Orrella dioscoreae: one gene and its partner. The protein of the gene in region 1 interacts with the protein of each later gene in a pairwise test. Links are inferred from orthologs where the notes say so. Each region holds a gene or a part of one and is shown on either strand. Other genes may lie near its edges.

Region 1 (4,450 bases):
ATCGTGTATGACGCCGGCAAGGCGCTGCATGCCGCCGCCAGTGCCCAGGGCAGCCAGGAGTTCGCACCGTTCTGGGCCGGGCAGGGCGCGCCCCTGGCCCGCGCCCTGCCCGCGGCCGAGCTGGTGGCGGCGCTGGTGCAGGAATGGCAGCTCGCCATGCTGAAGCGGGATTGGCAGGTGGCCGGCTGAGGACCCGGACAGACGAACAGGACCCTGCTGCCGGGCACACTACAATCCCGGCATGTCTCTCCTGATTCCCGGGGCCCTGCCCCCCGCGCCGGTCGCCGCCGCGCTGGCCGAGCGCCTGCCCGCGCTGGCGCCCGCGCTGCTGGCCTGGTTGCAAGCAGCCGCTGCCCACACCGACCCGCAAGACGTCCATGCGCTGGGCTGTACGCCCGCCGAGGCCTGGCAATTGCGGCGCGCGGGCTGCACGCCCGACGCCGGCCAGACGCTCGGCGCGGGGCTTGGCCCCTGGCTGGCCGCGCAGGCTGGCGCACCGGAAACCGGCACGACGCCTGTGTGGCTGGCCGATCTGACCCATCTTTCCGTCGGCACCGACCGCGCCACCCTGGCTGATCCGCTGCAACTGGATGTGCGCGCCGAGGAAGGCCTGGCCTTGTTCGACGCCGCCCTGCCCTGGCTGCGCGAAGACGGCTTCGACGCCGTGGCGCTGACGCCGGGCCGCTGGCGCATGACGCTGCCCGACGGGCTGTCGCCGCGCTCGGCCAGTCCGGCTGCCGTGGCGTCCCACGCGCTGCACGACTGGTGGCCGCAGGACGCCGCCAGCCGGCCCTGGCGCCGCCTGTTGAACAGCGTGCAAATGGCCTGGCACGAACACCCCGTCAATGACGCCCGCGCCGCCCGTGGCGCGCTGCCCCTGAACGGCCTGTGGCTGTATGGCGGCGCGCGCCCCTGGACACCGCAGGCCGATCAGGCGCAGGTGCTGGCGCAACTGGACGCGGCGCATCGCGCCGCTGACTGGGCGGCCTGGCTGGACGCCCTGCCCGCGCTGGACCGCGCGCTGCAAGCCGCTGGCGATGCCACCGAACTGACCCTGGCCGGCGCCGACCGGCTGGTCACCCTTACCCGCAATCCGCGCAGCCCGCTGCTGGCCTGGCTGCCCCGTCCCAAGAAGAACTGGAATACCTGGTGGTCTCTCCCCGTCTGACTGTCCGTCCCGCCGACCTCGACGCCTGCGCCAAGCTCGTGTCCTCCGGCGTCCATCCCCTGCTGGCCCGCCTGTGGGCCGCGCGCGGCCTGAACGACCCGGCGCACACGCGCCTGGACTGGCGCGGCATGCTGCCGCCCAAGGGCCTGACCCATGCCGAAGACGCGGCCAGCATCCTGGCCGACGCCATCCAGGATGGCCAACGCCTGCTGATCGTGGCCGACTACGACTGCGACGGCGCGACCGCCTGCGCGGTGGGCCTGCGCGGCCTGCGCGCCATGGGCGCCGTGGTCGACTACCTGGTCCCCAACCGCTTCGAGACCGGCTACGGCCTGTCGCCCGCGGTGGTCGAACTGGCCGTGCGCCACCCGGCAGGCAAGCCCGACATCATCGTCACGGTCGACAACGGCATCGCCAGCGTCGATGGCGTGAACGCCGCCGCCGAAGCCGACATCGGCGTGGTCGTCACCGATCACCACTTGCCGGGCGACGTGCTGCCCGACGCGCTGGCCATCGTGAACCCCAACCAACCCGGCTGCGGCTTCCCGTCCAAGAACCTGGCCGGCGTGGGCGTGATCTTCTACATGATGCTGGCGCTGCGCGCCGAGCTGCGCCGCCGCGGCGTCTATCCGCCCGACGGCGGCCCGCGCCTGGACGCGCTGGCCGACCTGGTAGCGCTGGGCACGGTGGCCGACGTCGTGAAGCTGGACGCCAACAACCGCCTGCTGGTCACGCAAGGCCTGGCGCGCATGCGCAGCGGCCGCATGCAGCCCGGCCTGCGCGCGCTGTTTGCCGTGGCGCAGCGCGAACCGCGCAACGCCAGCGCCTTCGACCTGGGCTTCGCGCTGGGTCCGCGCATCAACGCGGCGGGCCGCCTGGCCGACATGAGCCTGGGCATCGCCTGCCTGACCACCGATGACGAAGGCGAAGCGCTGAACATGGCGCGCGAGCTGGACACCATCAACCGCGAGCGCCGCAACATCGAAAGCGTGATGCGCGAGCAGGCCATGAACAGCATGGAGGCCGCAAGTTCATCGCCGGGCGCCACAGTCTGTGTCTTCGACGACACCTGGCACCAGGGCGTGGTGGGCCTGGTGGCCTCGCGCCTGAAGGAAAAATTCTGGCGTCCCACGCTGGCCTTCGCGCCAGCGGGCGACGACGAGATCCGCGGCTCGGGCCGGTCGATTCCCGACGTGCATCTGCGCGACGCGCTGGATCTCGTGTCCAAGCGCTATCCGGGCCTGATCCGCAAATTCGGCGGCCACGCCATGGCCGCGGGCCTGACCTTGGGCCGCCAGGACTTCGACGCCTTTGCGCCTGCCTTCGATGCCGCGGTGCGCGAGCTGACCGGCCGCAGCAGCTTCGAGCCGGTGCTGGAGACCGATGGCTCATTGGAGACCGGCTACGCCAACGTCGAGGTCGCCCACCTGCTGCAACAGCAGGTCTGGGGCGCGGGCTTTGCCGCGCCGGTCTTCCTGGACGAGTTCTTCGTGCGCGGCCAGCGGCTGGTGGGCGAAAAGCACCTGAAGCTGCAACTGGAGCGCGGCCACCAGCGCTTCGACGCCATCTGGTTTGGCCATGCCGACATGGTGCCGGAACAGGTGCAGGTGGCGTATCGGCTGGACCAGAACGAGTGGAACGGGCGGGTGTCGGTGCAGTTGGTGGTGGAGCACGCGCAGGGGGTGTAGCGCGCGTTGCCGCGCTGCAACATGCGGCGGGCAATGCGCTGGAACTTGCAGTCCACAGCCTGCATCCACGGGAAAACACGGGGTAACAGTTCGTCCGCTTCGCGCTAGCATCGATCGCAGCCCGGCGCGTCAAAAGACGCCGGCAACAGAAACGAGACAAGCGCAGCACCCTCCCCGATGTCCCAGCCCCCCGCCCCGCCGGAACCCAGCTACGACCTGGCCCCGCCTCCGCCCGACCCCACCGTCAAAGTCCCCCTCGCCATCGAAGACTGGCTGGCCGTCCTGGTCATGGCGGCACTCGCGCTCATCACCTTCGCCAACGTGCTGGTGCGCTACTTCAGCGACCAGTCCTTCGCCTGGACGGAGGAAATCTCCGTCTTCCTGATGATCGTGGTGACCATGGTGGGCGGCTGCTCCGCCTTCGTGCGCAACCACCATATCCGCATCGAGGCGCTGGCCGACGGCGGCTCCACCCAGCGCCAGCGCCGCCTGGCAGTGATCAGCCAGACCGTGGTGCTGGCGTTCTTCATCCTGCTGGCCGTGCTGTCGGCGCGGCTGGTCTGGGACGAGTACGTCTACGAGGAAACCAGTCCGGCCATCGGCGTACCCACCTGGTGGTACTCGATCTGGCTGCCGGCGCTCTCCATCGCCATCGCCCTGCGCACGCTGGGCTCGCTGCGGCGCCTGCTGGCGGCACGGCCATGATCGGCGCGCTGCTCTTCATCGTCTTCATCGGCCTCATGGTCATCGGCGTGCCGGTGGGCGTGGCGCTGGGCGTGGCTGGCACCCTGGCCATCGCCATCGCGAACGTCGATGTGCAATGGTTCGGCCTGCTGGCCGTGCCGCAGAATTTCTACGCCGGCATCGCGAAGTATCCGCTGCTCGCCATCCCGATGTTCGTGCTGGTCGGCTCCATCTTCGACCGCTCGGGCGTGGCGCGCCGGCTGGTGGATTTCGCCACCGCCATCGTGGGGCGCGGCCCCGGCATGCTGCCGCTCATTTCCGTTGCGGTCGCCATGTTCCTGGGCGGCATCTCGGGCTCGGGCCCGGCCTGCGCGGCGGCGGTGGGCGGCGTCATGATCGCGGCCATGCGGCGCGCGGGCTATCCGTCGCCCTTCTCGGCCAGCGTGGTGGCGGCGGGCGCGGCCACCGACATCCTGATCCCGCCGTCGGTCGCCTTCATCATCTATTCCGTGCTGGTGCCGCAAGCCTCCGTGCCGGCGCTGTTCGCCGCCGGTATGGTGCCCGGCATCCTGGCGGGCCTTGCGCTGATCATTCCCGCCGTGTGGCTGTCGCGCCGCCACGGCATGGGCGCGCTGGAACGCAATCTGCCGCGCCCCGCCTTCTGGCCCAGCCTGAAGGCGGCATCCTGGGGGCTGGCCGCGCCCGTGCTGATCCTGGGCGGCATGCGCATGGGCTGGTTCACGCCCACCGAAGCCGCCGTGGTCGCCGTGTTCTACGGCCTGTTCGTGGGCATGGTGGTCTATCGCAGCATCAAGCCGCGCGACCTCTTCGTCATCCTGCGCGAATCCGCCGAATTGTCGGCCGTGATCCTGATGGTGGTGGCGCTGGCCGGCGTGTTCGCCTGGTCGCT
Region 2 (4,712 bases), 2.8 Mb from region 1 along the record:
GCGACCAGCTCCAGCGCCCAGAAGAGGCCCATGCCGCGCACCTCGCCGATGGCCGCGTGGCGCGCGCCCAGGGCCCGCAGGCCGGGGCCCAGCACGTCCCGGCCGATGCGCTGCGCGTTGCCGACCATGTCCTCTTCCTGCATGGCGTCCAGCGTGGCGACGATGGCGGCCATGGCCAGCGGATGGCCCGAGTAGGTCAGGCCGCCGGGGAAGACGCGCTCGGCGAAATAGGCGCAGATGCGCTCGGGCACGATGACGCCGCCCGCCGGCACGTAGCCCGAGTTCACGCCCTTGGCGAAGGTGATGAGATCGGGCGTCACGTCGAAATGCTCGAACGCGAACCAGGCGCCGGTGCGCCCGAAACCCACCATGACCTCGTCCATGATCAGCAGCGCGCCGAACTCGTCGGCCAGCGCGCGCACGCCCTTCAGGTAGTCGCGCGGCGGCACCAGCACGCCGGCCGTGCCCGGCACGGACTCCAGCAGGATGGCGGCGATGGCCCCGCCGCCTTCGCATTCGATGACCCGGCGCAGGTGGCGCAGGGCGCGCTCGCACTCCTCGTCCTCGTCGCGTGCGTGGAATTCGCTGCGGTACAGATAGGGATTGAAGAAATGCACGTGGCCGCGCGCGTATTCGTTCGGCACGCGGCGCGGGTCGCCGGTGGCGACGATGGCCGCGCCGGTGTTGCCGTGGTACGAGCGGTAGGCGGACAGCACCTTGTCGCGGCCGGTGACCTGGCGGGCCATGCGGATGGCGTTCTCGTTGGCGTCGGCGCCGCCGTTGGTGAAGAAGACCTTCTCGAAGCCGCGCGGCGCGCGGGCCAGGATGCGCTGCGCCGCTTCGCCGCGTGCCAGGTTGGCGGCCGCCGGGGCGATGGTGCAGAGCTGCGCGGCCTGCTCCTGGATGGCGCGCACCACCCTGGGATGCTGGTGGCCCACGTTGGTGTTGATCAGCTGGCTGCTGAAGTCCAGGTATTCACGGCCTTCGTAGTCCCACAGCAGGCAGCCCGCGCCGCTGGCGAAGGCGAGCGGATCGAGCTTGGCCTGGGCCGACCAGGAGTGGAAGACGTGGCGCTTGTCCAGCTCGCGCACGTGCTGGTTCGTGATGCCGTCGAATTGCTTCATGGTGCCTCTGTCCGTTATTGCGCCGGCGGCCTGCCGGGATAGCGGCCACTATAGACAGGGGGCGGGCACGCGCCATAGAGCCAGTTGACCGCCGCGCGCGGGCCAGGCGCGTGGTGTCCTGTCCCGTGCGCGGCGTCAGCCTGGCGGTCAGTCGTCCCAGGCCGGCGTGTCCGGCGCGGGGGCGCCGGCGGTCTTGGCGGCGGCTTTCTTCACCGCCTTCTTGGCCGCTGTCTTGGTGGCGGTCTTGCTTGCGGTCTTGGTGGCCTTCTTCGCCGCCGCTTTCTTGGCCGGCGCTTTCTTCGCGGCGGCCTTCCTGGCGGGGGCCTTCTTGGCCGGTGCCGCTTCGCCCGCCGCCGTCTTGGCCGCGGTCTTCGTGGCCGTCTTGCGGCCGGGCTTTTCCGGACGCGGCTCGAACTCGAAGCCGATCTTGCCGTCCTTCTGGCGCGTCAGGAAGGCCTTGAACTTGCGGTTGGTGCGGCTGGAGACGAAGCCGTCGAGCAGGTCGGTCTTGCCGTCCGGGCCCAGCAGCTTTTCCATCTGTGCCTGCGAGATCTCCTGCTGCAGGATGACCTTGCCGGAACGGAAGTCGCAGTTGCGTTGCGGGCCGACGGATTTCTCGCAGATGAAGCTCATGCCGTGCTCGAACACCCGGCTGCCGCACTTGGGGCAGGGCCCCAGCGGTGTGAGTTGCGAGAAGTCGACCGGCTCGTTGTTCTCTTCGTCGTTCTGGCCGAAGTCGAAGGCGAGTTTCTGCTCGCCGTCCAGCTTCAGGATGGCGGCGAAGGGGCGGCCCATCTTGCTGATGAAGCCCTGCAGCGGACCGATCTCGCGCTTGGCCAGCAGCTCCTCGACCTCGGGCAGTTCGAAGGTGCGGCCGCCCGGGTGCTTGCCGATGGAGAAGTCGCACTGCGTGCAGGCGAAGCGGCGGTAGTTTTCCTTCACCACGCCGCCGCACTTGGGGCAGGGCGTGGTCAGGGTCGCGTAGTCGCCCGGCACGGTGTCGCGGTCGTATTCCTTGGCGCGCTTCACGATGACCTGCGTCATCTGCGCGATCTCGCGCATGAACGCGGCACGGTCCAGCTGGCGCTGTTCGATCTGCTTGAGCTTGTGCTCCCACTCGCCCGTCAGTTCGGGCGAGGTGAGTTCGGCCACGTCCAGGCCGGACAGCAGCGTCATCAGCTGGCGGGCCTTGGCCGAGGGGATCAGCTCGCGGCCTTCGCGGCGCAGGTAGCCTTCGTTCAGCAGGCCTTCGATGATGGCCGCGCGCGTGGCAGGCGTGCCCAGGCCGCGCTCGGACATGGCCTCGCGCAGCTCTTCGTCTTCCACCAGCTTGCCCGCGCCTTCCATGGCGGACAGCAGCGTGGCTTCGGAATAGCGCGCTGGCGGCTTGGTCTGCAGCGGCACGGACTCGACGTCCTCCGTGCGCACGGTCTCGCCTTCGGCCACCGGGACCAGGTTGGCATCGTCGCCCTGGGCTTCGCGGCCATAGATGGCGAGCCAGCCCGGCGACACCAGCACCTTGCCTTCGGTCTTGAAGTGATGGCCGTTGACCAGCGTGTCGCGCGTGGTGACGCGGAACTCGGCGGGCGGGAAGAAGACGGCCAGGAAGCGCTTGACCACCAGGTCATAGAGCTTGGCCTCGGCCTCGCTCAGCTCGCGCGGCACCTGCAGCGTCGGGATGATGGCAAAGTGATCCGAGACCTTCTTGTTGTCGAAGATGCGGCGGTTGGGCTTGACCCAGCCTTGCTGCACTACCCGGGCCGCATGCGTGCGCAGGCCCGAGACGGCGGACGATTCACCCTGGGCCAGCGCCTGCATGGTTTCCTGCACGGTGCTGAGGTAGTCCTCGGGCAGGTAGCGCGAGTCGGTACGCGGATAGGTCAGCGCCTTGTGGCGTTCGTACAACGACTGGGCCAGCGACAGGGTGGTCTTGGCGGAGAAGCCGAAACGCCCGTTGGCCTCGCGCTGCAGCGAGGTCAGGTCGAAGAGCCCGGGCGACATCTGCGTCGAAGGCTTGGATTCCTCGGTGACGGTGCCCGGCTGTTCGCGACAGGCGGCCACCACGCTCTGGGCGGCGGCCTGCGACCAGAGGCGCGAATCGCGCTTCTCGGGATCGCGTTCGTCCTTCTTGAAGTCGGGGTCGTACCAGCGGCCTTCATAGAGGCCGCCCGCCGCCACGAAGCTGGCGCGCACTTCCCAGTAGTCGCGCGACACGAAGCGGCGGATGCGTTCCTCGCGCTCGGCCACGATGGCCAGCGTGGGCGTCTGCACGCGGCCCACCGGCGTCTTGAAGAAGCCGCCGTCCTTGCTGTTGAAGGCGGTCATGGCGCGCGTGCCGTTGATGCCCACCAGCCAGTCCGCCTCGGCGCGCGAGCGCGCGGCGGCTTCCAGCGGTTGCAGGGCTTCGTCGTCACGCAGGTTCTGGAAGGCGTCGCGGATGGCCTGCTGCGTCATGGACTGCAGCCATAGGCGCTGGACGGGCTTCTTGGTGCCGGCGTATTGCGCGATATAGCGGAAGATCAGTTCGCCTTCACGTCCCGCGTCGCAGGCGTTGATGAGGCTGTCGACATCCTTGCGCTTGATGAGCCGCACCAGCAGCTTCAGCCTTTCGGCCGAGCGCTTGTCCGCCGGCCCGAGTTCGAACTCGGGCGGGATGACCGGCAGGTGGGTGAAGCTCCACTTGCCCTTGACCGGGTCGTTCGGCGCGACCAGCCCGAGCAGGTGCCCGATGCTGGAGGCCAGCACGTAGCGGTCGCTCTCGAAGTAGTCTCCCTCGCGCGCGAAGCCGCCCAGGGCACGGGAGATGTCCAGTGCGACGGAGGGCTTCTCGGCAATAATCAGCGTTTTAGTCATGCGGTTCCTGTGGCGACTGAGATCGCCGCGTCAGCGCGGATATTAAGTGCGGAGTTTCGGGGCTTGCAAGTCAAGGGGCCGGATCGACGCATCCGCCGCCGCTTCCAGCAGCCACGTCTTGAAGGTCTGCAGGGTGGGCAGCTCGGCCCGATCGGGCGGGTAAAGCAGGTAATAGCGCTTCACGGGCGGCGTGAAGCCGGCGATGCCTGGAATGACAAGGCTGCCCGCCCGAAGTTCTTCCTGGACAAACATATTGGCGACCAGCCCCAGGCCCATCCCGCCCACCACGGCCTGGATGAGGTGGGCCGTGTACTCGAAGCGCGAGCCCATGGTGACCTGCCGCGGGTCCAGGCCGTTGGCCAGCAGGCATTCGCGCCAGCCGGGGACGTGCCCGGTGATCTGCAACAAGGGGTGCCGGATCAGGTCGGCGGGTTTTTCCACGGGCAGCCTGCGCAGCAGCGCCGGGCTGGCGATGACCACGGCCGGGGCGTCCAGCAGGTGGTGCGAGACCCATTGTGGCCAATGGCCATCCCCGATTGCAATATAGGCGTCCATGCCGGACAGCGCGGCGTCGATCTCGCCGATGCGTGAATGCACGTTGACCAGCACGTCCGGGTGCCGGGCGTGGAACGCCCCCAGGCGCGGCATCAGCCACTTCGAGCCGAAGATGGGCACGACGGCCAGCTGCAGCGCGCCGGCGCGGGCCCGGGCCTCGTAGACCTCCATGCTGGCGCT

Evidence for each region. The genes of interacting proteins can lie anywhere in the genome.
Region 2: the proteins of recJ (region 1) and ODI_RS00985 interact in binary tests that used the Escherichia coli proteins (3 or more experiments, as listed by UniProt). The link is inferred for Orrella dioscoreae from one-to-one orthologs.

The regions. Positions count from the first base shown.
Region 1 is NZ_LT907988.1:3,004,054-3,008,503, forward strand. What follows is about bases 504-3,502. They hold recJ (single-stranded-DNA-specific exonuclease RecJ), read left to right. Parts: upstream 504-1,149; coding sequence 1,150-2,856; downstream 2,857-3,502. Other genes in these bases: ODI_RS13975 (hypothetical protein), read left to right, coding at 504-1,168; ODI_RS13985 (TRAP transporter small permease), read left to right, coding at 3,034-3,502. Also shown: ODI_RS13970 (NAD(P)H-dependent flavin oxidoreductase), read left to right, coding at 1-189; more of ODI_RS13975, read left to right, coding at 242-503; more of ODI_RS13985, read left to right, coding at 3,503-3,561; ODI_RS13990 (TRAP transporter large permease), read left to right, coding at 3,558-4,450. UniProt on the Escherichia coli protein: Single-stranded-DNA-specific exonuclease.
Region 2 is NZ_LT907988.1:196,798-201,509, forward strand. What follows is about bases 1,072-4,332. They hold ODI_RS00985 (DNA topoisomerase III), read right to left. Parts: upstream 3,978-4,332; coding sequence 1,272-3,977; downstream 1,072-1,271. Other genes in these bases: ODI_RS00980 (aspartate aminotransferase family protein), read right to left, coding at 1,072-1,124; ODI_RS00990 (LysR substrate-binding domain-containing protein), read right to left, coding at 4,020-4,332. In the rest of the region: more of ODI_RS00980, read right to left, coding at 1-1,071; more of ODI_RS00990, read right to left, coding at 4,333-4,712.